3 regions of the Mesorhizobium sp. B2-6-2 genome follow, and region 1 is predicted to be linked to each of the others. Evidence: predicted binding sites of a transcription regulator. Region 1 holds the regulator's gene; each other region holds the start of a gene.
The links. The regulator LexA, encoded in region 1, represses DNA repair genes until DNA is damaged. The targets are predictions, from matches to a motif close to TGTTCNNNNTGTGTTCNG.

Region 2: the regulator LexA is predicted to act here: its motif matches at 4,303-4,320, upstream of FJ419_RS27685 (metallopeptidase family protein).
Region 3: the regulator LexA is predicted to act here: its motif matches at 8,538-8,555, upstream of FJ419_RS14805 (PA0069 family radical SAM protein).

What each region holds. Positions count from the first base shown of each region.
Region 1 covers NZ_VFUG01000008.1:97,485-107,200, forward strand. Annotated here, with positions in the region: gene glp (gephyrin-like molybdotransferase Glp) at 1-232, shown strand, start outside; gene FJ419_RS17765 (alpha/beta hydrolase) at 332-1,162, opposite strand; gene kynU (kynureninase) at 1,210-2,457, opposite strand; gene lexA (transcriptional repressor LexA) at 2,892-3,626, shown strand; gene FJ419_RS17780 (ComEC/Rec2 family competence protein) at 3,663-6,134, opposite strand; gene gltX (glutamate--tRNA ligase) at 6,237-7,661, shown strand; gene gltA (citrate synthase) at 7,840-9,168, shown strand; gene lpxB (lipid-A-disaccharide synthase) at 9,243-9,716, opposite strand, start outside.
Region 2 covers NZ_VFUG01000023.1:48,863-58,578, reverse strand. Annotated here, with positions in the region: gene FJ419_RS27700 (error-prone DNA polymerase) at 1-1,781, opposite strand, end outside; gene FJ419_RS27695 (DUF6504 family protein) at 1,778-3,268, opposite strand; gene FJ419_RS31330 (hypothetical protein) at 3,210-4,280, opposite strand; gene FJ419_RS27685 (metallopeptidase family protein) at 4,464-4,901, shown strand; gene FJ419_RS27680 (DUF1737 domain-containing protein) at 5,075-5,281, opposite strand; gene FJ419_RS27675 (CoA ester lyase) at 5,311-6,189, opposite strand; gene FJ419_RS27665 (response regulator transcription factor) at 6,871-7,569, shown strand; gene FJ419_RS27660 (HAMP domain-containing sensor histidine kinase) at 7,557-9,128, shown strand; gene FJ419_RS27655 (FAD-binding oxidoreductase) at 9,205-9,716, shown strand, end outside.
Region 3 covers NZ_VFUG01000006.1:77,633-87,348, reverse strand. Annotated here, with positions in the region: gene FJ419_RS14865 (tetratricopeptide repeat protein) at 1-542, opposite strand, end outside; gene FJ419_RS14860 (DUF1284 domain-containing protein) at 747-1,163, opposite strand; gene FJ419_RS14855 (biotin transporter BioY) at 1,160-1,768, opposite strand; gene FJ419_RS14850 (GntR family transcriptional regulator) at 2,153-2,818, opposite strand; gene FJ419_RS14845 (polyprenyl synthetase family protein) at 2,919-3,932, opposite strand; gene FJ419_RS14840 (DUF2007 domain-containing protein) at 4,087-4,311, shown strand; gene FJ419_RS14835 (methyltransferase) at 4,311-5,108, shown strand; gene FJ419_RS14830 (S49 family peptidase) at 5,351-6,208, shown strand; gene FJ419_RS14825 (hypothetical protein) at 6,293-6,478, shown strand; gene FJ419_RS14820 (4-(cytidine 5'-diphospho)-2-C-methyl-D-erythritol kinase) at 6,504-7,397, shown strand; gene moaB (molybdenum cofactor biosynthesis protein B) at 7,384-7,941, shown strand; gene FJ419_RS14810 (glycosyltransferase) at 7,978-8,481, opposite strand; gene FJ419_RS14805 (PA0069 family radical SAM protein) at 8,630-9,716, shown strand, end outside.

The DNA of each region.
Region 1 (9,716 bases):
GGATATGCGAACGGCCCGGCTTGGCACCGCGATGCGGGCCAACGATCTCAGGCAGGACTATGTGCGCGCCGTCGTGCGCGAGGACGCCGGCACCTTGGTCGCGACGCCTTTCGGCATTCAGGACTCCTCGATGCTGCGGATGCTCGCCGACGCCAACGGCCTGATCGTGCGCGAACCCTTTGCGCCGGCCGCGGAAGCCGGTGCTGAATGCAGCGTGCTCATGCTGCGCTAAACCGACGTCGACAAAGTCGATCGTTCAGACGTCGACAAAGTCGATTCTGATAGGTCGACAAAGTCTATCCTGATAGGTCGACGAAGTCGATCGCAACTCTTATTCGTCGACCAACGTACGGGTCAGGGGATGATCCGGGTCGGCGAGACCATCGACAATATTGAAATGATGTCGGTCCGGCTCGACCACTGAACGTGTGGCAGCGCCGAGCCCGATCCAGACGTTGGCGAGCAACGCGCTCTGGCGCAGGAATTCCGCACGCTCGCCGCCGCCGGCCCAGCAGGTGATACAGGCTCCCTGTCGAGGCCGCAACAATGCCGGGCTTTCGCTCCGCGCTTCCGGCTCGTCGATGTTCAGGGTCTCGTTCAGCGCTGTGAACATCAGCGGCCGAAGGTCGTGCAGGCCTGAAATCGAAACCACCTGGCGTATGCGCCGCGTCACATCGGATGATAGCGGTGAGGCCGTGGTCACCATTCGGCTGGCGAGATGCCCGCCGGCCGAGTGCCCGGTCAGCATCAGCGGACCATCGACCATGGCGGCCGCCTTCTCAATCGCTGCAGCGACCTCGCCGACTATGCCGCTGATCCTGGTCTGCGGGCACAGCGTGTAGGAGGGCATGGCGACGGCAAAGCCGCGGCCGATCGCGCCTCCAGCCAAGTGCGACCAGGAGCTCTTGTCCGACTCCATCCAGTAGCCGCCGTGGATGAACACAACGAGCCCCTTTGGCGCCGCAGACGGGAGAAATAGGTCGAAGCGATTGCGCGGCGCTTCGCCATACACGATATCGAGCCGCGCCCTGCCCTCCGCCAGTAGTTGTTCGCGAAACGTCCGCGCCGGCCCATCCCACGCCGCCGGCCAGCGGTCGCCGCCCGCGATATTGGCGCCATTTGCGTAGGCGTCATCCCAGTCGACAATACGATGTCCCAGCAACGGTGCCTCCGCGATCAGGTCATTTGTTCGGCATCGCCGATTCAAAGTCAGGTAACGGTTGTTTTGACGGCAAAGCGCGCGCCTTGCCAGATGCCAGTGCGCAGGATGTCCTCCAGCACCTCGACCGCATTCCAGACATCTCGGTAACCGACATAGAGCGGCGTGAAGCCGAAACGAATGGTGGATGGCGCGCGGAAATCGCCGATCACGCCGCGCTCGATCAAGGCGCGCATCACCTGGTAGCCATTTGAATGGGCGAACGATACCTGGCTGCCGCGTTCTGCGCCTGAGCGCGGGCTCTCCAACTCAAGACCGAAGCCGCCGCATCTGGCCTCGACAAGCCGGATGAACAGGTCGGTCAGCGCGACGCTTTTTCTCCGCACGGCCCTCATGTCGACGTCGTTCCAGAGATCCAGCGCGCCTTTCAGCGCACGCATCGACAGCACCGGCTGCGTTCCGCAAAGGAACCGCCGGATGCCCGTGCCCGCGGCATAGCCCTGCTCGAACGCGAAAGGCCGGGCATGGCCCCACCAGCCGCTGAGCGGCTGGCGAATGTCGCGGTGGTGGCGGTTCGCGGCATAGATGAAGGCTGGCGAGCCCGGCCCACCATTGAGATACTTGTAGGTGCAGCCGACGGCGAAATCTGCATTCGAGCCGTCGAGATCCACCGGCAGCGCACCCGCCGTGTGGCAGAGGTCCCACACGATCAACGCCCCGGCTTCATGGGCCTTGCGGGTGAGCGCCGCCATGTCGCGCAGCCGGCCGGATTTGTAGTTGACGTGGTTGACCAGGATGACGGCGACGCGATCGTCGATCAGCTCTTCTATCGTCGGGGCATCGGCGCCTTCGAGCCGCAGCACCGTGCCGGGCAGCGTCGATGCGACCCCTTCCGCCATATAGAGGTCGGTCGGAAAGCTGTCGGCCTCGGCAACGATCACCGAACGCTCGGGCCGCATCGCAAGTGCCGCATGCAGGACCTTGTAGATGTTGATCGAAGTCGTGTCGCAGACGACCGTCTGGCCGGGTTTCGCGCCGATCAGGCGCCCGAGCTGGTCGCCCAGCTCGATGGGCATATCGAACCAGCCGGCGGTGTTCCAGGCGCGGATGAGATCGCGCGCCCATTCCTGCCTCGCGGCAGTCTCGATCTCGTTGAAGACGTCGATCGAAGCTGCGCCCAGCGAATTGCCGTCGAGGTATATGACGCCTTCCGGCAAGACGAAGCGATCGCGCATGGCGCGCAGCGGATCCGCGGCATCCATCGCCTCGACTTCGGCGAGATCAGGAATTCCCCTCATTGTGCTGCCGCCTCCATTTCGACCTGGTCAAGGGGGTTGTCTCACCACCGTCGGCGACAGGGCAAGAACCTTTGGTCCTATGTTAGCTGGTCCATAGACGGCGAAGACCATGGATCGGAATCATTGCCAAGGTTGGCATTTTGGGTTCGTTTCGTTCACGGTGCGGCACGCTTGCGCAGGAACCGGCGGGATCCTATCCGCGGCTTCGTGATGGTGTCGGCTCTTGTTTCAGCTTAAGGAGGCTCCAAAATATGAGCGGAATCAACGCCGCTACCCCAACCGGGGCGGCCAAGGCGTCACCGGATGCGACATTGTTTCGGCGGCCTTAACAAATTCACTAAACTTTAAACGGTTGCGGAACACAACTGGAACAGATAGTGTTTGTTCTGGGTTTGTTTTTCTGATTCTGGGTTCAGAACCCGTGGGGGCCGCCGATGCTGACGCGCAAACAACATGAACTCCTGATGTTCATCCATGAACGCCTGAAGGAGAGCGGGATTCCTCCATCATTCGATGAGATGAAGGAGGCGCTCGACCTTGCCTCCAAATCCGGCATCCACCGGCTGATCACGGCGCTGGAAGAACGCGGCTTCATTCGCCGGCTGCCGAACCGGGCGCGCGCGCTGGAAGTGCTGCGCCTGCCCGACTCGATCGCGCCTGGCCTGAATGCCGCGAAGAAGTTTTCGCCGAGCGTCATCCAGGGCGGCCAAGGCAATCTCAACCGCCAGGTCAAGCCGGCGGCGCCATCGCGCACCCCGACGCCAAGCAATGACGACGAGGCCGCGGCGGCCGTATCCATTCCGGTGATGGGCCGCATCGCCGCCGGCGTACCGATTGACGCTATCCAGCACCAGACGCATTCGATCTCGGTGCCGCCGGACATGATCATGGGCGGCGAGCATTATGCGTTGGAGGTCAAGGGCGACTCGATGATCGAGGCCGGGATCTTCGACGGCGATACCGTCATCATCCGCAATGCCAACACGGCAAGCCCGGGTGAGATCGTGGTGGCGCTGGTCGACGATGAGGAGGCGACGCTTAAGCGTTTCCGCCGCAAGGGTGCTTCGATCGCGCTCGAGGCCGCCAATCCGGCCTATGAGACCCGGATCTTTGGACCGGACCGGGTCAAGGTTCAGGGCAAGCTCGTGGGACTTATCCGCCGCTACTGAGCAGAACTGGCCGGCCTTCTTCGCCCGGACGACAATCTATTGGGCCGGTGCGGCTGCTGGTTTTTCCGGCTGCTTATAGGGCGCCAGTCCCCTCGCCTCGCGCGTGTATTTCCGCTGCTCGTGCCAGGGCCGGTATGGTTCTACGACTGCGTAGCGGACGGTGGGCCGCGCGGTTGCCGATTGCGGATCGAAGAAAACGGCGGCGCTGCCGTCGCGCGCCAGCTGCCGCTTGGTAACGACGAGCACACGCGGATCGGGGCATGGGTTATAGGCCGTGGCGTCGTTGATGACGATGAGGTCGGCGAAACCGCAGGCTGGCCGGGCGGCGTCGCGGGTCTCGGCGAGCGCGACGATCGCGCCGGAAGGATGCCGGCCGATGCAGAGATCGCCGCTGCAGTAGAAGGGCGAGCCGGGCGGCAGGTCGACGGGATCGGCAATGTCCAGCGTATCTTTGGCGAACCTTTCCGGCGGTACGACATCCTCGGATTTCAGCGCCCGTTTCCAGTTGTCGGTGGTGAACTCGTTAGAGCGTTCGCGATTGACGGCAAGCTCGCCGCCGCCGATCGGCATCGCCACCAGATGCGCGTCCTCGGAAATGAGCACATCCGGTGTGCGGACGTGCGGAATGGCTAGCAGCGCGGCGAGCGCGAAGGGTACGGCGGCAAGCCTCAGCCAGGTGGTGGCCATGGTCGCGATGACCAGCGTGACCGTCGCCAGCAGCACCGACTGGATCGAGATCAGCCCGACGGCATCGACAGGCGAGCGCTCGGAAATCCATGCCGAAATGGCGATCATCGCTGTCAGGCCCTTGCCCATCACATAGAGGAACGGACCGTCGAAGCCGAAGGGCATAGCCAGCGCGCTCAGCACGGCGAACGGCATGACGATCAGCGAGACAATCGGCATGACCGCCAGATTGGCAAGCAGGCTGAGCGGCGACACGCGTTGGAAATGCCAGATCGCAAACAGCAACGTCGCGCTGCCCGCGATGAGCGACGTCACGGCGGCGCCGCCCACGCCAACCGCCAGTTTTCGCGACAGGAACCCGACGAACGAACGCTTTGCCGGCGGCGCGGTCGTTTTGCCGGCGCGATAATCGGCAAAGCCGGCATAGGCGCCGACCAGGGCGGCGGTGGCGGCGAAGGACATCTGGAAGCTCGGGCCGACCACTTCGTGCGGCGAGACCAGGATCACGGCGATGGCCGAGATCGCCAGGTTGCGCATTGTCAGCGCCGCGCGGTCGAAGAGCACGGCGGCGAGCATCACGGCCAGCATGATGAAGCTTCGCTCGGCCGCCACCACGATGCCGGAGATGATGAGGTAGGCGGCGATCGAGATGAGCGCGATCCCGGCGGCGTATTTCTTCACCGGCCGCCGCGACGAGAAATCGGGAAACAGCGCGAAGGCGCCGCGCAAAAGCACCATGATCGTGCCGGCAACCAGCGCCATGTGCAGGCCGGAGATCGAAATGATGTGGTAGATGCCGGTCCGTCGCATCGACTCGTTGATGGCTTCCGGAATCCCGGCGCGCACGCCGACGATCAGCGCCGCCGCGATCTCGCCCTCGGAGCCGCCGATCCTGCTCCTGATGTGGTCGGCAATCCCCTCGCGGGCGTTTTCTATGGCCGATGCCACGCGCGCGCCGAAAGGCACCTCCGTTGGCGCAATCGGGGTCGGCGCGACAAGTTTCGGATCGCCCAGGAAAAAGCCGCTGGCGCCGATGCCGGCAAAATAGCTGTCGAAGGAAAAATCGTAGCTGTCCGGCCGAACCGGACCTGTCGGCGGCAGCAGCTTGGCATAGCCGGTCAGCATCGACCCGGCCGACATGCCGGAGGGGGAGGGGATCCTGCGCGCCGACAGCCTGATGCGGTCCGGCGCGTAGCGCAGCTTCGGATGCTCCGTGGATATGAGATCTATGGTGAGCCGGACACGGCCATTCGCCATCGCCTCGGCGGTGACGAGGCGGCCCGTCAGCCGTGTCTGGATTTCGGAACCCAGTATCGGGCTCGCCATCCGCCAGGTCTCCACCTTGGCCGCGAGAAAGCCCAAGGCGCAGAATAATGCCGCCATGAAGACAAGATGCGTTCTGTGCCGGGAACGCGAGACCGCCGCGCAGACCGCCATCAGGGCGGCCGCCGCAAGCGGCCTGTAGAGGTCCGGCTCGGCGCTCAGCGAGAAGTAACAGATCACGCCGGCTGCCAGGAACACCGGCACCAGCAGAAAGCCGACGCCACGGTCGAGCTCGGTGGTGGCGGCGACCGCAACGCTTCGGCGCAGAGCAGGAAGCGAAACGCGGCCAAGCTGTCTGCGGATCCGGCCAACATTGGCTGTCGGCGATGCCGGCGGTAACGTGCCGCCGCCAGGCGGCAGAAGCTCAGCTGGCGGACGCGGCGCCGGAAGCGAAAGCGGCGCTTCCTCAGCGGGCACGGCATGAGCAAACATCAGGCGTTCGCTGACGCCCGCTGTCGTTCCCTCGCCCTCCTCCGCGCCCCGGCCACGTCCAGCCATCGGGTCTGCCCCTTGCGCCCCAGACCGCCTATGCTACATGAACGCCGGTCGCGTGGAAGTCCGCGCGAGACATGCATTTTTCAGCACTTCCTCGAGAGTTCCATGTCCGACAAGGTCGTCACCCGTTTTGCCCCCTCGCCTACAGGCTACCTGCATATCGGCGGGGCGCGCACGGCGCTGTTCAACTGGCTCTATGCCAGGCACACCGGCGGCACGATGCTGCTGCGCATCGAGGATACCGATCGGGGGCGCTCCACCGAAGCCGCCACGGCTGCCATTCTAGACGGGCTGACCTGGCTTGGCCTCTCCTGGGATGGCGACGCCGTCTCGCAGTTCGAGCGTGCGCCGCGTCACCGCGAGGTGGCGGAGCAGCTCGTGCGCATGGGCAAGGCCTATTACAGCTACGAGACGCCGGCGGAGCTGGAGGCGATGCGCGAGGCCGCACGTGCCAAGGGCCTGCCGCCGCGTTACAACGGCCATTGGCGCGACCGCGGCCCATCCGAGGCGCCGGCAGGCGTCAAAGGCACGATCCGCATCAAGGCGCCGACCGAGGGCGTGACGATCGTCAACGATCGCGTGCAGGGCGAGGTGCGCTTCCCCAACAAGGATCTCGACGACTTCATCATCCTGCGTTCCGATGGTGTCCCGACCTACATGCATGCCGTCGTCGTCGACGATCACGACATGGGCGTCACCCACATCATCCGCGGCGACGATCACCTGACCAATGCCGCGCGCCAGACGGTGATCTACAACGCCATGGGCTGGGATGTGCCGTCGATGTCGCACATCCCGCTGATCCACGGCGCCGACGGCGCCAAGCTGTCGAAGCGGCACGGCGCGCTCGGCGTCGAGGCATATCGCGCCATGGGCTACCTGCCCGAGGCTCTGCTCAATTATCTGGCCAGGCTCGGCTGGAGCCATGGCGACGACGAGGTGATGTCGATCGAGGACATGATTGCCTGGTTCGACATCGGCGACGTCAACAAGGGCGCGGCCCGCTTCGACTTCGCCAAGCTCGAGGCGCTGAACGGCGTCCATATGCGCAAGATGGACGACCGGGCGCTGTTCGACATCTTCGTCGCCACCTTGCCTTATCTCGAAGGCGGCCCGGCGCTCGCGGCAAAGCTCGATGACAGGCGCAAGGCGCAACTGCTTGCCGCCATGCCCGGCCTCAAGGAGCGAGCAAAAACTCTTGTGGAACTGGTCGACGGCGCGGCGTTCCTGTTCGTCGAGCGGCCGTTGCCGCTGGACGAGAAGGCGGCGGGCTTGCTCAACGCGGATGCGCGCGCGATTCTGCGCGGCGCGCACAGCGCATTGTCTTCTGTGCAGGGCGACTGGAACGCGGCCTCGGCGGAGGCTTCGATCCGCGACTTTGCGCAGGCCGGCGGGCACAAGCTGGGCGCCGTGGCGCAGCCCCTGAGAGCCGCGCTGACCGGCCGCAGCACCTCGCCCGGAGTGTTCGACGTGCTTGCCGTGCTGGGCCGTCAGGAAAGCCTGGCGCGCATTGGAGATCAAATCGATTAGGAGCGAGCTGGCCCAAGAAGATTGGCATTGAAAGGTGTGTTTCGCAGTGCAACATTGGGCTTGGCCCAATCTGGCACGCACCTCCTAAAATGCGGTGGCGAGTTCGCGCATTCCGGTGACTTCGACGTGTCGTTTGCAGGAATTGCCTTGCCGGCATGAGGAACAAAAGGAGTTGAGAATGAGCGAAGCTGCGACAAAACCGGAACCGGGCAGCAAAACGCGCGAGTCGGCCGCCAGGCTCGAGCTCGCCGGCAAGACGCACGAATTGAAGGTGCGAAGCGGGACGGTCGGGCCGGACGTCATCGATATCGGTTCGCTCTACAGCACCACCGGCGCCTTCACCTACGACCCCGGCTTCACCTCCACAGCGAGCTGCGAGTCGGGGATCACCTTCATCGACGGCGATGCCGGTATCCTGCTGCATCGCGGCTTCCCGATCGATCAGCTCGCCGAGCATGGCGACTTCCTCGAGGTCTGCTATCTGCTGCTCTACGGCGAGTTGCCGACCAAGGCGCAGAAGGACGACTTCGATTATCGCGTGACGCGCCACACGATGGTGCATGAGCAGATGTCGCGCTTCTTCACCGGCTTCCGCCGCGACGCGCATCCGATGGCGGTGATGTGCGGCGTGGTCGGCGCGCTGTCGGCCTTCTATCACGACTCGACCGACATCTCGGACCCGTATCAGCGCATGGTCGCCTCCATGCGCCTGATCGCCAAGATGCCGACGATCGCCGCGATGGCTTATAAGTACCATATCGGCCAGCCTTTCATTTACCCGAAGAACGATCTCGGCTTCGCGGCCAACTTCCTGCACATGTGCTTTGCCGTGCCGTGCGAGGAATACAAGATCAATCCGGTGCTGGCGCGTGCCATGGACCGCATCTTCATTCTGCACGCCGACCACGAGCAGAACGCCTCGACCTCGACCGTGCGCCTGGCCGGCTCGTCGGGCGCCAATCCCTTCGCCTGCATCGCCGCCGGCATCGCCTGCCTGTGGGGTCCGGCGCATGGCGGCGCCAACGAAGCGGCCCTCAACATGCTGGGCGAGATCGGCCATGTCGACCACATCCCCGAGTTCATCGCCCGCGCCAAGGACAAGAACGACCCGTTCCGGCTGATGGGCTTCGGCCACCGCGTCTACAAGAACTACGATCCGCGCGCCAAGATCATGCAGAAGACCGCGCATGAGGTGCTGGGCGAGCTCGGCATCAAGGACGATCCTCTGCTCGACATCGCGATGGAGCTCGAAAAGATCGCGCTGACCGACGAGTACTTCATCGAAAAGAAGCTCTATCCGAATGTCGACTTCTATTCCGGCATCACGCTGAAGGCGCTGGGCTTCCCCACCACCATGTTCACCGTGCTGTTCGCGGTCGCCCGCACCGTCGGCTGGATCGCGCAGTGGAAGGAAATGATCGAGGATCCGCACCAGAAGATCGGCCGCCCGCGCCAGCTCTACACCGGCGCCACGGAACGCGATTACGTGCCGATTGCGAAAAGGTAATTGAGCGAATAGCGAAATAGCGAGTAGCGAATAGGGGAAAGTGACAAAGCCGACACAGCCCTATTCGCTACTCGCTACTCCCTATTCGCTCTTTTTATGCATCCCATCACCACCTCGGCGGCGATCTCGCCCGAGGGCCGCTCGGTCGCCATGCGCCGGGCAATCTCGGCAAAGCCCGCCTTTTGCCAGGCGCGCATGCCGGTGTCGGCAAACAGGGCTTCCAGCTGCCGCGCCAGGTTTTCCGGCCGAACATATTGATCGTAGAATTCCGGCACCAGCGCGCGGTCGGATATCAAATTGGGCAGCAGCGCCGACCACGTCGTCACCATATGCTGCAGAAGCTGGCGCGCGATCGGGTCGAGCTTGTAGCAGGAAACCATCGGAACGCCTGCGAGCGCCAGTTCCAGCGAAACCGTCCCAGACGCGATCAACGCTGCATCGGCCCTGCCGAAGGCCTGCCATTTGCGCTCCGGCTCGGTGATGATCTCCGGCTTGTCGTCCCAGCTCGCGATCGAGGCCTTCACCAGCTCGGCGACATGCGGCACCGT
Region 2 (9,716 bases), on a different contig from region 1:
TCGATCTGGAAGACGCCGAGCGTATCGGCTCTTTGGATCATGGCGTAAACGCGCCTGTCCTCTTCGGGAAGGGTCGCGAGCACATAAGGCTGTCCAAACGGATCCCGCGCCCGCGGATAATGATCGGTGAGCAAGGTGAAGGCGCGCTTCAGGCAGGTCAGCATGCCGAGCGCCAGCACGTCCACCTTGAGGATCTTCACCGCGTCGAGATCGTCCTTGTCCCACTCGACCATCTTGCGCTCCTCCATCGCCGTCTTGACGATGGGCACGACCTCGTCGAGCCGGTCGCGGGTGATGACGAAGCCGCCGACATGCTGGGAAAGATGACGGGGAAAGCCCATGATCTCGTTGGCGCGTTCCAGCACCTGCCGCGACAGCGGATCGGTGCGGTCGAGGCCGCCGGCATTGGCTTCCCTTTCGCCGAGCTCGGAGGTCGACCAGCCCCAGATGGTGCTGGACAGCGCGCTGCGGACATCCTCCGACAGGCCCATGGCCTTGGCCACCTCGCGCAGGGCCGAGCGGCCGCGATAGCTGATGACGGCGGCGGCCAAAGCGGTGCGCTTGGCGCTGTATTTCGTATAGATATACTGAATGACCTCTTCGCGCCGCTCATGCTCGAAGTCGACGTCGATGTCGGGCGGCTCGTTGCGTTCCTCCGAGATGAAGCGTTCGAACAGAGTGTCGATCCGCTCGGGTCCGACCTCGGTGATGCCGATGCAGAAGCAGATGATCGAATTGGCGGCCGAACCGCGGCCCTGGCAAAGGATGCCCTGGTTGCGGGCGAATTTGACGATGTCATGGACGGTGAGGAAATAGCGGGCATAGTTCAGGCGCTCGATCAAGACGAGCTCGCTGTCGATGCGTTTCAGCACATCCTCGGGAACGCCGGCCGGATAGCGAACGGCCGCGCCTTCCCGCGCCAACCGTTCGAGCTCGGCCTGCGGTCCAAGCCCGGATTCGGTCGGCTCGTCCGGATAATTGTATTCGAGGTCGCTGAGCGAGAAGGTGAGCTCGTCGGCGAAGCGCAGCGTCTCGGCCAGCGCCTGCGGGTGGCGGCGAAAAAGCCGCGCCATTTCCAGCGGCGGTTTCAGGTGGCGCTCGGCATTGGCCATCAGCTCCAGCCCGACCTCGGAAACCGGCGTGTTGAGGCGGATCGCGGTCAGCACGTCCTGCAGCGGACGGCGATCGGCGGCATGGTAGAGCACGTCGTTGGTCGCCATCAGCGGGACGCGGGCATGCTCGGCCATCGCGGAAGCCTGCTCGATGCGGAAACGGTCGTTGCCGGCATAATCCGGCGCCACGGCCAGCCGGAGCGCCGCGCCGAAGCGATCCTTAAACCGGCTAATGAATGCCAGGTTGTCTTCCGCGCCTGCCGACAGATCGGGCAGGATCGCCAGCGACATCCGATCGCCCCATTCGAGCAGGTCGCTCAGCTGGAGCAGCGTCGCGCCTTTCTCGTTCTCGTCGCGCAGATTGGCTTGCGTGAGCATGCGGCAGAGATGCCCCCAGCCCTGGCGGTCGCGGGGATAGGCGAGGATGTCCGGCGTGCCGTCGCCAAACACCAGGCGGCAGCCGGGATGGTAGGCGAGCTTTTCCACCCTGGCCTGTTGCCAGGCGCGCACGACGCCGGCGACCGTGTTGCGGTCGGCAAGGCCGATCGAGGCAAAACCGTAGAACTTCGCCGTCACCACCAGCTCCTCGGGTTTCGAAGCGCCGCGCAGGAAGGAGAAATTCGAGCTTATGCCGAACTCGGCATAGGGGATGACGGTCAGCGCATTCATGCGAACACCCCATGCATGAACCAGCGCGGCGGCGCGGCCTGCGGCGCGCTGCTGTAGAGGCCCTGGCGGTAGAGCCAGTAGCGGCGCCCCTCGCTGTCCTCGATGCGGTAATAGTCGCGGGTCGGCGCCTCTTCCTCGCCGGGCAGCTGGCGCCACCATTCGGCGGCGATGCGCTCCGGCCCTTCGGCGCGGGCGACACGGTAGAGCGCGCGCCGCCAGCGGAAATTCATCGGCGGTCCCTCCGGGATCTCGGTCGCCGGCACCTCGATTGGCTCGGGCGAGCGGAACAGGCGCACCGGCCGCTCCGGCGGGTAGACGGTCATCGGTGGCGCTGTTCGGGGCGGCGCCGTCCGTCCGGCCGCCGGGGCGCGTCTTTGCGGCGCTTCGGCGAAAGGCACGGTCTTGACGGCGCGCTCCGGCAGATGGCTTTCGACGATCACCGGCTTCAGTACGGCGGCCTCGCCGAGACGGGCGCGGACGCGGTCGGCAAAGAGCGCGATGTCGGCGTCATCGTCGTCCGTCTCGCCGGTGAGGTCGCCCTGAGCCAAGTCGAAGGCCGCGACCGACAGCACGGACAGCCGCACGAGGTCGAAGCCGAAGCCGGCGTCGATGCTCTGCTCCAGCGCGGTGAGCCGCTCATGGAACAGTCTTTGGATCAGCCGCGGCTCGCGCATCGGGCGCGAGGTGCCGACGGCGATGCGGCTGACGGCGCCGTCGACGCGGAAGAGAAGCAGCGCCAGCGTCCTTGCGCCCTCGCCGCGGCGTTCGAGGTCGGTCTTCAAGGCGATCGCCAGCCGGCTCACCAGCCGCTCGATGTCGTCGGTGAGCACGACCGGCTCGGCAAGATGGCGCTCGACCGAGAGCGGCGCGACGGGGAGGCGCGGCGACACGGCCTCGTCGAGGCGGCCGAGCGCCTGGTCGAGGCGCAGAAGCAAGGTAGCGCCGAAGCGGCGGGCGAGCGGTGCGCGGGGGGCTGCCATCACCGCGCCGGCGGTGCGCAGGCCCACGCTTTCCAGGCTGGCGCGGGTCTCCGGCGCGATGCGCAGCGCCGACAAGGGCAGCGGCGAAAGCAGCGCCTCTTCCTCGCCGCCGGCCACGATGCGATTGCCATGGAAGCGCGCCGCCGCCCAGGCGGCGCCCGGCGTCGAGGCCAGCCCGGCGCGGACATCGAAGCCCTGCTGGAAGAAGCGGGCGAGGATCTCGTCCTGCATGGCACGCTCGCCGCCGAACAGATGCGTGCAGCCGGTGACGTCGAGGAACAGCCCGTCCTCGCCGTCGATCGCCACCAGCGGCGTGTAGCGGTCGCACCAGTCGGCAAGGCCTTCGAGCAGGCGGCGGTCGGCTTCCGGGTCTGCCTCGACCACATCGATCGAGGGATGCATGGCGCGCGCATCGGCGATGCCCATGCCGCGCTTCAATCTGAGCGCCTCAGCCCGCTCGTCGAGGGCTGCGATGCGCTGGGTGTTGTTGTCGCGATGGCTGATCACCAGAGGCGGCTGAGGCGACGGCAGGCGATGCGAGGGCCGGGAACGCCAGGACCGCCCCAGACGCTGGCGCAGGATCCGCTCCGCGGCCAGATGCGGGAACCACAGCGACAGAATTCTCTGTTCTTTCTGCAAAAGCGTGCTCATCGGGGTTCCACTCCAGTGTGAATTGTCCAGGCAGGGCCGTGCGGCTCTTGCCGATATCGACTTTGAAGGCGGGGCGGCCGATCGAGCCGGCGAGCGGCCCGGCGAGGGTCGCGCGGCTTGCCGCGGGCGCCGCCGAAACGATGAGGCGCACCGGAGCGGCGGTGGGATCGGCCTCGCCGGCCTGGCGCAGCAAAAGCAGCGGGCGGCCGGCGCTCCGGGCCCGCGCATGCAGCCGGCGCGTGGCGGTGAGGTCGAGAAGCCGCGGACTGCCGCGGATCTCGAGGATGACCGCGGCAAAGGCCGTCATACGGGCCGCTTCCTCCGCGATCCACAGCGCGTCGAGCAGCTTCGGCGCCTCGGAAAACAGCAATTGCCCCGGCTCGATGCCGAACAGGGCATGAAGGCCCCTGGCGTAGGGCATGCCGGCCTCGTGGAAGATTTCCGCCGTGCCGACCCAGAGGATCGGCAGACCTTGCTTCTCTCTGAGGACCAGGCTTACGAGCGACAGCGCGAAGCCGGCAACGGCGCCGGCATCGCGGGTCTCCAGGCCATGGATTTCGCTGAGCGCCGCCTTGGGCAGGCCGCCGCCAAGCGCGGCGTCAAGCCGATCGATGCCGGTGTGGAGGAAGGCGTCCGCCGAAGCCACGGCAAGGCCGCGCCGGACAATCGTCATGTCCGGCCCGGCGGCATCGTTGGATGTCTGGTTTTGCGCAATTCCGGACGGAAAACTGCTTCGCACTTTTCCTGGAATTGCTCCGGGCGCGCACCCCGAAGGCGCCTGCAGGCGCTCGGGCAGCGTTCCCTCGATCTTCGCGATCTGGCGGCGCAGGGCAAAAACAGTGTCCCGCGCCACGGCGCTCATCGCCATGACGTTCACTTCCAGCAGCAATTGTTCCTGTTATGTTCCTATAGATTCCAGAGGCGCCCGGAAGAGTCAAGCAGAGTCACAAGGAATTTATTCCTTCGTCTTTTACCTGAAAGCGAACACCCCAGCCGGTCCATTTGCCTCAATCGGCGTGAAAGCCTATATGCCGGGATTAAAGGACATTCCATGGCCCGCATCTACAAGACCCGCACCTGGCACGACCAGCTCTCGCCGTCGATGGACGAGATGGAGCTTCTGGCGCTGGAGGCCTATGCCCATCTGCCGGACGAGTTCCGCAAGCTCACCGGCGAGATCATCATCCAGATCGCCGAGTTCCCGACCGACGAGATCATGGACGATCTGTCGCTGGAGACGCCCTTCGACCTGCTCGGCCTGTTCGAGGGGCGCGGCATCGCCGAGCGCTGGAACCCGCAGACCGGCGAAGGTCCGAACCGCATCACGCTCTACCGCCGCGCCATCCTCGACTACTGGGCCGAGAATGAAGAAACGATGGGCGACATCGTCACCCATGTGCTGATCCATGAGATCGGCCACCATTTCGGCCTGTCGGACGACGATATGGAGCGGATCGAGGAGGCGGCGGAGCAGGCGGCGGCGGGGTGAGGGCGCACCTCGTCATCCGCATCGTTCTTCGCAGCGACTCCCCCTCATCCGACCGCTTCGCGGCCACCTTCTCCCCGCCGGGGAGAAGAGATTGGCGCCGGCGCCGAAAGTCTCCTCTCCCCTCGGGGAGAGGTCAGCCGAGCGAAGCGGAGGCTGGGTGAGGGGCGCTTTTCCTACCAGTCGCTGAGCTTGGTGTCCGGGCCGTAGTCCTGGCCTTCGACATCCTTCACCACGGCCTGGCCGCAACGCATCGACTTGGTTTTCTTGTCAAAGGCATAGGTCGGCGAGCCGAACAGGTGCCAGCCCTTGTTCAGGGCCGCCGTCACCTTGTGGCAGAAGGTTGAATCGTCCGGACCGGACAGAAAGCGGTAGAGTTTCATTTATCAAGCCTATCTTGAATACCGGCGCATCATGCGCCGATGATCGCGGCCTTCGCCAGAAGTTTCTCGGCTTCCGCCAGATGCAGCCGTTCGACCATGCGGCCGTCCATCGCAATCACCCCCTTGCCGGCATTCTCGGGCCGCGCGAACGCATCCTTGATCGCACGGGCCGCAGCCAGCCTCTCGGGCGACGGCGAAAAGGCGCGGTTCGCCGGCTCGATCTGGGCGGGATGGATCAGCGACTTGCCGTCAAAGCCCATAGCCGCCCCGTCGGCGCATTCGCCGGCAAAAGCGTCGAGATCGCGAAAATCATTGGCGACGCCGTCGATGACGTCGAGGCCGCCGGCCCGTGCCGCGAGCACCAGCTGCATCAGCCACGGCATCAGATAGCGCCGGTCGGACGTCGCCAGGATGCCGGTCGCCTTCATCAGGTCGTTCGTTCCGGTCACGAAACAAGCCAGCCTCGAGGCCGGATCGCGGCCGAGTTCGGCGATGGCGCCGATGTTGAGCAGCGCCTTGGGCGTCTCGACCATCGCCCATAGTTTCACGCTGTCCGGCGCGAAATTGTCGTCGAGCAGGTCGCCGGCCTCGAGGATGTCGCGCGGCGTGGCGACCTTGGGCAGAAGAATGCCGTCGGGCTCGGCCTTGGCCACTGCCAGCAGGTCGTGGGCGCCCCATTCGCTGGCCAAAGGATTGATGCGCACCACCATCTCGCAGCTTTTCTCGTGCCCGGCGAGAATGCCTGCGACCTTGTCGCGCGCCGCTTTTTTGCCGGCGGGCAGGACGGCATCCTCAAGATCGATGATGACGGCGTCGCAGGCCAGGGAGCCGATTTTGGCGAGCGCCTTGTCGTTCGAGGCGGGAATGTAAAGCACCGAACGGCGCGGGCGGTAGGGTTCTTGAGCCATGGCCGATCTTTGCCGGGTGAGTTCAAGCGAAGCAAGTACGCAGGCTATCTGCCGAAATGCCGGCGCTGCCCCTCATCGCCCTGCCGGGCACTTCTCCCCGTATAGTGACGGGGAGAAGGGGCTGGCCGCAGCCTCGCCGCTCTTCTTGCAACGTTGACGATTGGGCAAATCGGCGGCGGGAGCTTCCCTCTCCCCGTCACTATACGGGGAGAGGATGCCGGCAGGCAGGTGAGGGGCAGCGCCAATATCTGGCGATTGCCCCTGCACCAAATCTGCAAACCCTTGCTGAAAAGCTCCGGGATTCCGCCGCGCCGTTACCGCGCCAGTCGGCGAGAAGGCCGCCATGCGAACACCTCATAAATCCCGCTGGTCGCTGCCGCGCCGGCTCCGCAATGAAGGCTGGTGGCTCGTCGAGCCGCAAAGGCCATGCCATGAGGCAGGCATCCTGCTTTTCGCTCCGAGGTCGCTCCACATGGTGGGAGCGGACATTCCGAGGACGGCCCGGCGATGACGCTCTTTGTCAACTTGCCATGGGCTCTGCCCAGGCATGCGCAAATGCCCCGAAGCCTTTGTCGATTCATCTCCTTGTCCCGATGCAGCTCCGGACCGAAAACAATTTCGCACTTTTGCCTGGAATTGCTCTAATCCTGCCGTCACCTTACGCGCCGGGCCGCTGATTTCATGCCGCACAACATTCTCGTCGCCGACGACGACCCGCATATCCGCGAGATCATCTGCTTCGCGCTGGAAAAGGCCGGCATGAAGACGGCCGCCGTCGCCGACGGCGCCGCCGCGCTGCAAGCGGTCGAGCGCCGCGCGCCCGACCTCATCGTGCTCGATATCGGCATGCCGGAGATGGACGGTCTGGAGGTCTGCCGCAGGCTGCGGCAAAAGTCCGATGTACCGGTGCTGTTTTTGTCCGCGCGCGACGAGGAGATCGACCGGGTGCTCGGGCTGGAGATGGGCGGCGACGATTATGTGACGAAACCGTTCAGCCCGCGCGAGCTGGTCGCCCGCGTCAACGTCATCCTGCGGCGCGCGCGTCCGGCGCCGGTCGAAGAAGAAGCCGACGACCGTCAATTCACGCATGGCAAGCTCATGCTCGTCCCGTCAAGCCATGAAGCCAGCTTCGAAGGCAAGCCGCTCACCTTGACGGCGATCGAGTTCGCGATCCTGAAGGGCTTCCTCGCCCGCCCGCAGCATGTGCTTGGCCGCGACGCGGTGATGGCCAATGCCTATGCCTCGAACATCCATGTCTCGGAGCGCACGGTCGACAGCCATATCCGCAACGTGCGGGCCAAGCTCGCGGCGGTCGGCTGTCTCGATGCGATCGCCACGGTGCACGGCGTCGGCTTCCGGCTCGGCCGATGCGGTGGTTGAGCAAGGAGAAGTGGCGGCCCAGGCTTGCCACCGTCGTTGTCGTCATTCTCATCCTGGTGATGGCGCTGCCGCTGGTCGGGCTGTTCTTCTTCCGGCTCTACGAGAACCAGCTGATCCGCCAGACCGAGGGCGAGCTCATCGCGCAAGGCGCGGTCGCCGCCGCCGTCTATGCCCGGGAGGTGCGCGCTGCCGGCATTCCCCAGGAAAAGCTGGGGTCGCCGATCTCGGCCGATCCGGCAAGGGACAACAGCTATCCCTATGATCCGATCGAGCCGCGCCTCGACCTTGCCTCCGACGATGTCATGCCGACGCGCCCGGCGGCGCTTCCCGCCACCGCCGATCCGGCCTTCGCGGCAATAGGCGCGCGGCTCGACGGCATCCTCGACGAGACGCAGAAAACGACGCTTGCCGGCTTCCGGCTGCTCGACCCGCGCGGCGTGGTGATCGCCGGCGGCGACGAGGTCGGCCGGTCGCTCGGCGAGATCGAAGAGGTGCGGACAGCGCTTTCAGGCGCCTATGCCAGCGCGCTCAGGCTGCGCATTCCCGACCAGCCGCCGCCGCCGCTCTACTCGGTGAGCCGCGGCACCAGGGTGCGCGTCTTCGTCGCCCTGCCGGTCGAGCTCGACGGCCGGGTCGCGGGCGTCGTCTATCTGTCGCGAACGCCGAACAACATCGTCAAGCACCTCTATGGCGAGCGCGGCAAGGTGACGTTGGCGGCGATCGCCATCCTCGGCGGCACGCTGTTGATCGCGCTGGTGTTCATCCGCACCGTCAGCCGGCCGATCTACGCGCTGATCGAGCGGACGAAGCGCATCGCCGCCGGCGACCGCGAGGCGATCAGGCCGCTCGCCCATCACGGCACGCGCGAGATGGCGGCGCTGTCGGCGGCGTTCCTCGACATGGCGCAAAAACTGCAGGCGCGCTCCGACAGCATCCAGACCTTCGCCACCCATGTCTCGCATGAGCTGAAATCGCCGCTGACGGCGATCCAGGGCGCGGCGGAGCTGCTGAGGGATTCCGGCGGCGCGATGGACGAGGCCGAGCGCAAGCGTTTCTCCAACAACATCGTCACCGACGCCGGGCGGCTCAATCTCCTGGTGCGCCGGCTGCTTGACCTGGCGCGCGCTGAAAATCTGGAACCGAGCGGCGAAAGCACGACGCTTCATGCTGCGTTGGCATCCTTGCCGGTCGACACAAGGCTGGAAGCGCGGCTTGATGGCGGCGGCGATATCAGGCTCGGCATCTCGGCCGAGAATCTCGGCATCGTGCTCGCCAATCTCATCGACAATTCGGCAAGGCATGGCGCCCGACAGGTGGCGATCCATGCTTCAGCCGCCGGCGAGCGCGCGTCGGTCCAGATCGGCGACGACGGCGACGGGATCTCGGCCGCCAACCGCGCCAGGATCTTCGAGCCCTTCTTCACAACGCGGCGCGAGTCCGGCGGCACCGGCATGGGGCTCGGCATCGTGCTGGCCCTCCTGAAAGCGCATGATGGCACGATCAGGCTGGTTGACTCCGAGCGCGGCACGCGCTTCGAGATCGATTTGCCGGTCGTTTGAATTCAAGCGTGATCCTGTCCGAAAAAACCGGTGCCTGCGTCGCAGGATCATGCCCTAGAACTGGAGAGCCGAAAGCGTGCGCTACGACATCGTCATCATCGGCGGAGCCATCGTCGGGTCCTCGGTCGCCTACTATTTGCGCGAGGAGGGCTTTACCGGTTCCATCGCGCTGATCGAGCGCGATCCGCAATTCTCGCATGCGGCGACGACCTTGTCCTGCGCCTCGATCCGCCAGCAATTCTCGATCCCTGAAAACATCCGCCTGTCGCAGTTCACGCTGAAACTGTTCCGGCGGCTGAAGGAAACCTTCGGGGCCGACGCCGATATCGGCTTTCGCGAGGGCGGCTATCTCATCCTCGCCGGGGAGGCCGGGCTGCCGATCCTCAAGGCCAATCACGAGACGCAGGTCGCCGAGGGCGCCGACATACTGCTCGAGGATGCCGGGCAGCTGGCGCAGCATTTCCCGTGGCTGTCGACCGAAGGCATTGCCGCTGGCGCCTTTGGCCGCAGCGGCGAGGGCTGGTTCGACGCGCATGCGATGCTGATGCTGTTCCGCAAGGCGCTGCGCGACAAGAAGATCGATCTCAT
Region 3 (9,716 bases), on a different contig from region 1:
CGGTGGAACGATTTGAACAGGCCGAACCAGTCCGGGCCCTTGAGCTTGTCGATGGAGTCCATGGCCTCGGACGCGTTGCCGGCACCTTCCTTGGCCCAGCCGTCCATGACGCCCGAGAGCAGCCGGTCGAGATCGGATTCCAGCGAGAGCTTCAGCCAGTACTGGGCCTTGGCGTAGTCCTTCTTGTGGAAGGAATCGATGGCCAGAGCCAGGCGCGAGAAGCGCTCGACGTCCGGCACTTCCTTCAGCTTGTCGGCATAGACGAGCGATTCCTCGAAGCGGCCTTGCGCGACCAGAGCCAGCATCAGGCTCTGCTGCAATTCCTTGTCATTCGGCGCAAAGGCCAGCGCCTGCTTGTAATAGGCGATCGCATCGTTGAGATCGTTGTCGCTTTCGGCGATATGAGCCGCGAGATAGGCGCCCGAGAAAGACGTGATCTGGAGCGGTCGGGCCTCTTCCTTGGCCTGGACCGGCAGCACCCAAAGCGCCACACCGGTCAAAAATGCCAGCTTCGTCAGCCAGCGCGCACGTCCTTGCCGCATCGTATCCCTTTCAGCCAGATGCGATCCCGCCCTTGGCGGACCGCCCATAGACTCGCTCTTTTCCGGTCAAAGCATGGCCTTTTTGGGGTCAGGCTTCAATTGCCGAGCGAATCACAATGCAATCATCCGGCTTAAAAAACGATGCCGCGCCAGCGAAAAATCCCGCGCCGACGCCCGGGACGCCCATATGCGGCATCGGATTGCCTACAGATAGGTATCGCTGAATCCGCTGGCGGCAACCGCGTCGCACAGGCCGGACCATTCGCAGCCGGAGCACGCCTGGCGCGTCAGGCCGGCGGAAAAGGCCTTGCGCATCCCGGCCAGGCCGGAGGCGTCCAGCACGAACCGGTCTCCAGCCTGGATCGGCCGCCCGAGGAGAGCGCCGACATCGCGCGCCGCTATCCGGTCCCGCTCGGCGGCGCTCTCGCGCAGGCAATGCGGTTCCGGCTCGCCGAGCAGCGGGGCGCAGACGTCGTCCGGACCGGAAACGATCGCCACCGCCTCGCCCTCGCCCAGCCGCTTCACCACCTTGTCGTAATTGGCGGTGAAGGCCGGCGAGTAGCCCTTGCCGACATAGGTCAGCAGGCAGAGCAGATGATGGGCGCGCAGCCTGACGGTCATCGCGTCCCGGACGAGCGGTCGCCTTGCTCCGCACGATAGGTGGAAAAGAGCTTCAGCGTCGCCGCGCCCAGCGCCGACTTGAGCAGGCCGCCGATGATGAAGGGCACGAAGCCGAAGGTGATGGCCTTTTCAGTGCCGATCATGACGGCAAGCCAGGCGGTGCCGAGAACCAGGCAAAGCAGGTTGCCGATGAGCATGGCAGCGAAGGCAAGCATGACGCGATTGCCGTTCCAGCCGCGTTCGGCCAGCCAGCCGACAACGGCGCCGACGACCGGAAAGGCGAAGAGATAGCCGCCGGTCGGGCCAACGAAATGCTGTATGCCGGCGGCGCCGCCTGCAAGAACCGGGAAGCCGGCGGCGCCCTCGACGAGCCAGGCGGCGATGGTCAGCGCACCGAAGCGCCAGCCATAAAGCACGCCGACCAGCGTGACGGCGAAGGTCTGCATGGTGACCGGAACCGGCACCATCGGCACCTCGATATAGGACGACAGCGCCAGGAACAGCGAACCGAGGATCACGGCGCCGATCTGCCAGGCGAGCGAACGGCTGTGCAGCCGCAATGGGCTGAAGGAGGGGTTTTGGGTCGAAATGGCTGCGTTGGTCACGGTGTCTTCCTTGGCTCGTGTGAATTATAGATAATTTTTCGACTTCATCTATTATCGAATCCATATTTTCGCGGAGATGGCAAGTCCGGGGTTCGTCATTCCAGGGCGAAGCAGGAGCGAAGCTCCGTCGCCGAGACCCTGGAATCCATGCCGTGATCTGGCGGCAACGCTCCAGCGGTCGCGAATGGCTGGCTCCGAGCGGCGGGTGCCAAATCAGCGTAACATCTTGATCCGTTTTGTTTTTCGATCGGCGTCACGGAATGGATTCCAGGGTCTGCGCGCGTCGCTTCGCTCCTTGCTCCGCCCTGGAATGACGAAGCCGGGCGACTCGGCCAAGCGCTGTCCTCGAAGACAAAGCCGAAGGCCTTGCCCCAATCGCCAAACCTACCCCACGATGGCGAAGGCCTCGCGGGTCTTGCCGGAAGCGGTCTTGACCGGCTTCTGGCCGATCCATTGCACGTGCCGCCCGAGTGTCGCGGCCGCCGATTCGATGTTGCCTTGTCTCAGCGCGCTCAGGATCGCCCGATGATCCTGGTCGGTGCGGGTTTCCCATTCCGAGCGCCAGGCCGCGAACAGGAAGCGCGCGCTTGCCGCATGCAGGTCGTCGATGGTGGAAAGCAGGCGCGGCATGTTGCAGGGCGCCAGGATCAGCCGATGGAAGGTGCGATTGGCCTCTTCCCAGGAGCGCACGTCGCGGGATTTGTCGCCGGCCTTGGTCGCCTCCTCGGCCTGATCGAGGATCGACGCCGTCAGATGCGGCGCGGCATGGCGCAGCGCCAGCACTTCGAGTGCCGCCCGCATCTCGGCCACCTCCCTGACCTCGCCGAGATCGAAAGAGGCGACGCGCACGCCGCGGCGCGGCTCTCCGATCGCCAATCCTTGAGCCTCCAGGCGCCGGAAAGCCTCGCGCACCGGGACATGACTGGTGTTGAATTCCTCGGCGACATGGTCCTGGCGCAGCCGCGAACCCGGTTCGATGGCGCCCGAAATGATGCGGTCCGCCAGCTCCTTGCTGATGCGGACGGCGATCGTGTCTTCTTTGCTGGCCATATTTTATAGATAATTTGCCGGACCGCCGTTTGTCGAGACGGCCGGCGCGGGATTCACAGGCGCCCTTCCCGGCGGACGCAAATGAGCCGGACCCGCAGGCTCAGTTGACGCGGCTGATGCAGAAATCGATGACGTCGATCAAAGCCGACTTCTGCGGCGTCGCCTCCAGCGGCGCCAGCGCGTCGCGGGCGATCTCGCCGAAATGGCGCGCGCGGCCGATCGTGTCGGCGATGGCGCCGTGGCGGGCCATCAGGCCGATCGCCTTTTCAAGCCCGGCATCGTCGGCGACGTTGTCCTCGATGGCGCGCTTCCAGAAGGTGCGCTCGGCCTTGGTGCCGCGCCGGTAGGCGAGGATCACCGGCAGCGTCACCTTGCCCTCGCGGAAATCGTCGCCGACATTCTTGCCGAGCTCCTTGCTCGAGCCGCCATAGTCCAGCGCGTCGTCGATGAGCTGGAAAGCAAGGCCGAGATTCATGCCGTAGGAGCGAAGCGCCGCGCGGTCGGTGCGCGAGGCCTGGGCGATGACCGGCCCGACTTCGGCGGCGGCCGAGAACAGCGCCGCCGTCTTGGCCTTGATGACGGCGAAATGCTCGTCCTCGGTGGTCTCCAGGTTCTTGGCGGCGGCAAGCTGCATCACCTCGCCCTCGGCGATGATGGAGGCCGCGGCCGACAGGATGTCCAAGGCTTCCAGCGAACCGACCTCGACCATCATGCGGAAAGCCTGGCCAAGCAGGAAATCGCCGACGAGCACGCTCGCCTGGTTGCCCCAGATCATGCGCGCCGTCTTCTTGCCGCGGCGCAGCGCGCTCTCGTCGACCACGTCGTCATGCAGAAGCGTCGCCGTGTGCATGAACTCGACCGCCGTGGCGAGCTTGACATGGCCTTCGCCGGAATAGCCGAACATCTGCGCGGCGGCGAGGGTGAGCATGGGCCTGAGCCGCTTGCCGCCGGAGGAGATCAGGTGATTGGCGATCTCCGGGATCATTTCGACGTCGGAGCCGGCCTTGGACAGGATCAGCTCGTTGACCCGCCCCATATCGGCGGCTGTCAGATCGATCAAATCCTTGATGGAAGCGGGTTCCCGCTTGCCTTCGATGTTGAGAACGACACCCACCACGACAACTCCCGTCAATCTGACGCACCCTTGGTCCCGCGCCGACTCTAGGGCGGCGCAACCGGGCACGGCAAGAGGCGAATTAGCGCGGCTCCGCCGACGGTGTGTCCACCCGCACGTTTACACGAACGCCACAACCTGCGATTTTCGTTTCATGATCGAGCTTGTCCGCACCAACGACGCCGTCGTCATCTCCTTTGTCGAATCGCTGATGCGCGATGCCGGCATCGCCTGTTTCGTCGCCGACCAGAATATGAGCGTGCTCGACGGTTCGCTCGGCATCCTGCCGCGGCGCGTGATGGTCGATGCCGAGAAGGTCGATGCCGCGCGCCGCATCCTCAAGGATGCCGGCATCGAGAACGAGATCCGCAAAAAATAATGGCAGCCAGCACCGCCCCCGTCCCGGATACGCCGGCGCACACGGTCGATGCGTTCCATCGCGGGCGCTTCTGGGTGGTGCAGCCGAGCCGAGGCGGTCATCGCGCCGGCATGGACGCCATGACGCTGGCGGCCGCCGTACCGTCCGGCTTTTCCGGCCGGCTCGCCGACTTCGGCGCCGGCGCCGGCGCCGCCGCCCTTGCCGTGCTGTCGCGCTGTCCGGCGGCGCAGGCCGTGCTTGTCGAGCGCTCCGCCGAAATGGCCGGGTTCGCCACTGCCACGCTTTCGCATCCCGGCAATGGCCATCTCGGCGACCGCGCCTCGGTGTTGAGAGCCGACGTGACGCTGACCGGTCGAGCGCGGGCCGAGGCCGGGCTTGCCGACAACTCTTTCGATTTCGTCATCATGAACCCGCCGTTCAACGCGGCGCAAGACCGCTCGACGCTCGACGCGTTGCGCAGAGAGGCGCATGTGGCGGAGGATGGGCTGTTCGAGCGCTGGATCCGAAGCGCCGCCGCCGTCGCCAGGCCGCGCGGCGGGCTGGCGGTCATCGCGCGCCCCGAGCAGTTGGTTGCCATCCTGGACGCGATCGAGGGACGCTTCGGCGATGCCGAGTTGCTGTGCGTGCATCCGCGGCCGGATGCGGCGGCGATCCGCATCGTCGTCAGGGCGGTGCTCGGCGCGCGCGGAAAACTGTCGATCCGCCAGCCGCTCATCTTGCACGGGCCGTCCGGCAACGGGCCGGCGGAGCGGACGGAAATGATCAATAACGGCCTGGCATCGCTGTTCGGCGATTGATCCTTGAAGCGCGTCGCGTTGAAATGGATTCTAGCGACGCGCTTCAAGTTTTTGTTTTATGCATGTTTTTTTCGCAAAACCGCTGCACACTTTTGCGCGACATGCACTGGCCGGCGATGCGGCATTGCCGTTGGCCGGCGAGTTCCTTACATGCCCAAGCAGGATGATGCCGCGCCCGTGAAACAGACCAACCGACCTGATCGCATCTTGCTCCTTTGCCTTTTGTCCGGAGACAATCGTTCGTGAAACGCCTCTTCAACCGCCTGCTGCCGAAATCCTGGCGCTCGACAGTCGTCACCATTCCGGTCATCCGGCTGCAAGGCCCCATCATGGCCGGCGGAGGCCAGTTCCGGCCGAGCCTGTCGCTCGCCTCGACGGCCGGCCTGATCGAAAAGGCGTTCGGCTTCGACGCGCCGGCGGTCGCCATCTCGATCAATTCGCCGGGCGGCTCAGCGGTGCAGTCGCGGCTGATCTTCAAGCGCATCCGCGACCTGGCGGCGGAAAAGAACAAGAAGGTGCTGGTCTTCGTCGAGGACGTGGCGGCCTCCGGCGGCTACATGATCGCGGTCGCCGGCGACGAGATCTTCGCCGACCCGTCCTCGATCGTCGGCTCGATCGGCGTGGTCTCGGCCTCGTTCGGTTTCCCGGAACTGATGAAGAAGATCGGCGTCGAGCGGCGCGTCCACACCGCCGGCCAGAACAAGGCCGTGCTCGATCCGTTCAAGCCCGAGAAGAAGGAGGACATCGAGCGGCTGAAGGCGCTGCAGCTCGAAGTGCACGAAACCTTCATCGACCTCGTCAAGGAACGGCGCGGCAGCAAGCTCAAGGACGACCCGGACCTGTTCACCGGCCTGTTCTGGACCGCCAAGCGCGGCCTCGAGCTCGGCCTTGTCGATGCGCTGGGCGATATGCGCAGCGTGCTCAAGACCCGTTTCGGCGAGAAGACGCAGCTCAAGCTGATCACCGCGCCGCGCGGTCTGTTCGGCCGTTTCGGCCTGTTCGGCTCGCGCGTTTCGGCGCCGGATATCGCGGCGGCCGCCGCCAGCGGGGTCCTCGATGCGGCGGAAGAGCGCGCGCTATGGGCGCGCTTCGGGCTTTGAAAAAGCCATGAATGCGGCTAGCATGGCTGCTTGACCGACCCATTCGGCCGGCCTTGCCGCGAGGACGCGGGAGGAGTTTTAGAGATGCCGCAGATCATTTTCTTCGCCGTTGTCGGCGCCGCCGCTTACTTTGGCTACCGCGCTTTCGTGCGCGAGGCCGAACGCGTGACGGCCAAGATCCGGCGCACCGAAAGACAGGCGGCGAACGGCACGACGGGCACGCTGGTCAAGGACCCCAAGACCGGCGAATATCGTCTCGCCAAGGACTGATCCCATCTCGCCAGCAGCCGACATCCTGGAGCCCGGCACAGAGGTCCGGACGTGGCTTGCGCCTGCCAAGATCAACCTGGCGCTGCATGTCACCGGACAGCGCGCCGACGGCTACCATCTCATCGACAGCCTTGCCGTCTTCACCCGCTTCGGCGACCGGCTCGAGATCGAGCCGGCGGAGCAGGATGAATTCTCGGTATCCGGCCGTTATGCCGCCGGGCTGCCGCTCGACGGCGACAATCTGGTGGTGAAGGCGCGCGATGCCTTGCGCCGGGAAGCCGGCATGCAACAGGGATCGCCGGTCGCCATCCGGCTGGAGAAGAACCTGCCCGTCGCCTCCGGCGTCGGCGGCGGCTCGAGCGACGCGGCGGCCGCGCTCAACGGCCTGGCGCGGCTCTGGAAGCTTGATATCGACGACAATTCGCTGGCCCGGATCGGGCTTTCGCTCGGCGCCGACCTGCCGATGTGCCTCAAATCAAAGCCGCTGATCGCACGCGGTATCGGCGATGAAGTGTCGCCGCTATCCGCCTTTCCGGCGCTTGGCCTGGTGCTGGTCAATCCGGACGTCGCGATCTCGACGCCGGACGTGTTCAAGGCGCTCTCCAGCCGCGACAACGAGGCGCTGCCGCCGCTGCCGAAGCGCCTCGACTTCCACACGATCCGCAACTGGCTGGAGACGACGCGCAACGATCTCGAGCCTGCCGCGCGTTCGATTCAACCGGCTATCGGCGAGGCGCTCAAGGCGCTCAAGCGTGCCGACGCCGCGTTCGCGCGCATGTCCGGCTCGGGCGCCACCTGTTTCGGCCTGTTCGAGACCGGCAATGTCGCAAAGCGCGCGGCGATCGAGATCCGCGCCCGCCACCCCGACTGGTTCGTTGCCGCGACGCGCAGCATGGAGGTGGGCGATGGCGAAGCTTGACGAAAGCCGGCCCTTCATTCCGGTGCGCATCGCGGTGCTGACCGTCTCCGACACGCGCAGCCTTGCCGACGACAAATCCGGACAGACGCTAGCGGATCGCATCGCGGAAGCCGGCCACAGCCTTGCCGCGCGCGATATCGTCACCGACGACCGCGAAAAGATCCGCGACAAGGTGCTCGGCTGGTCGAAGGACGAAAACATCGATGTCGTCATCACCACCGGCGGCACCGGCTTCACCGGCCGCGACGTGACGCCGGAGGCGCTGGAGCCGATCTTCGAAAAGCGCATGGACGGCTTTTCGGAAGTCTTCCACCGCATCTCCTACGACAAGATCGGCACGTCGACGATCCAGAGCCGGGCGACCGGCGGCGTTGTCAACGCCACCTTCGTCTTCGTGCTGCCGGGCTCGCCCGGCGCCTGCAAGGACGCCTGGGACGGCATCATCAAGGCGCAGCTCGACTACCGGCACATGCCCTGCAATTTCGTCGAGATCATGCCGCGGCTGGACGAGCATCTCAGGCGCGGCGGCAAGCCAACTTCGTAAAGCTCAGTTAAGGGGCCCGGCCGGCACGGCGGGGCATCATTTCGGCGGCGCGATCCAGATTTCGGCGTTCAGCCTTCTGGTCGCCAGGCCGCGCGCCAGGGCTTCGGCGCTGCGCGCGCTCTTTGCCAGAGCCGAGGCCTGACGCTTGCTGATGACAAGCCCCTCGGCCAGCGCACGATTGCTCGAGAACACCCTGGCCAGGAAAGGCGCACGGTTGGCGCGGGCGCGTGAAAAGCGCGCCGGCATGGTCTGTTTCGCCGTGTGCGCCACGACTTCGTCGATCCAGCCCTCGGCGAGCCGCGCGCCCGGCTCGAGCAGGAGCAGCCAGTCGCCCTTGGCCTGGCCGATAGCCAAGGCGATCCCGCCGGTCGCATAATGGCAGCCGGCATGCTCGGCCACCCGATGCGTCTGATCGGTCGAGCCTTGATCGCAGACGATCACGTCGCGCACGACGCCTTCGACCGCGCCGCCGACCAGCGAGGCGAGCGTACGGGCAAGCCCCTCTTCGTCGTTGCGGGTTTCGATAAGGACGCTGAGCATTTTAGCCGAATAGCGGAAAGTGCGGCGGTGCGCCAGTTGTGCGCTTTAGGCGAAAAAGTTCTTGCTTTGTTCTCTTCGGCGAAATAGGAATAGTTTCATGAACAGAGCGATTCGACAGCCTGCCGACAGTCCTTGGGAGAGGGCGAAAATGGAACAGATCGTGCGCGCCGACATTGCCGCTTTCGGAGCAGGCCGAGCCGAGATGGCGAATGCCATGATCGAGCAGAGCGGCATGCGCGTGCGGCCCGACCGCAATCGCGGCCGCTCGGCCGGCATCAACCCGTCCGGCCGGTTCGAGCCGATCAGCCGGCATGTGTTCGACGACGGCTGGAACTCGCTGGAGGACCTGCCGCCGTTCAAGACGGAAGTGCAGGTCGAGAAGCCGCGCACCATCATCACCCGCAACGAGTCGCCCGACATTTCCTTCGACCGTTCGATCAATCCCTATCGCGGCTGCGAGCATGGCTGCGTCTACTGCTTCGCCAGGCCGACGCATGCCTTCATGGGACTGTCGCCGGGGCTCGATTTCGAATCGAAGCTGTTCGCCAAGCCGGATGCCGCGCGCATGCTGGACAGGGAATTGTCGAAACCGGGCTACCAGCCGCGCACGATCGCCATCGGCACCAACACCGATCCCTACCAGCCGATCGAGAAGCAATACCGCATCATGCGCGAGATCCTGGAAGTGCTGGAAGCGCGCGGCCATCCGGTCGGCATCGTCACCAAGTCGGCGCTGGTGACGCGCGACATCGACATCCTGTCGCGCATGGCCGAGCGCGGCCTTGCCAAGGTGGCGCTGTCGGTGACGACGCTCGACCGCATGCTGGCGAGAACGATGGAGCCTCGCGCCTCGACGCCGACGAAGCGGCTGGAGGCGATCCGCCAACTTTCGGATGCCGGCATCCCGGCGTCGGTGATGGTGGCGCCGATTATTCCTGGGCTTACCGATCCGGAGATGGAGCGCATCCTCGATTCGGCTAGAGCCGCCGGCGCACGGGAGGCCGGCTATGTCATCCTGCGCCTGCCGCTCGAAGTGGCGCCGATCTTCAAGGACTGGCTGTTGCGCCATTATCCCGACCGCTACCGGCATGTGATGTCGCTTATCCGCTCGATGCGCGACGGCAAGGATTACGATTCCGAATGGGGCAAGCGCATGAAGGGCGCCGGTCCCTATGCCTGGCAGATCGGCCGGCGCTTCGAGATCGCCGCCAAGCGGCTCGGCCTCAATGTCGAGC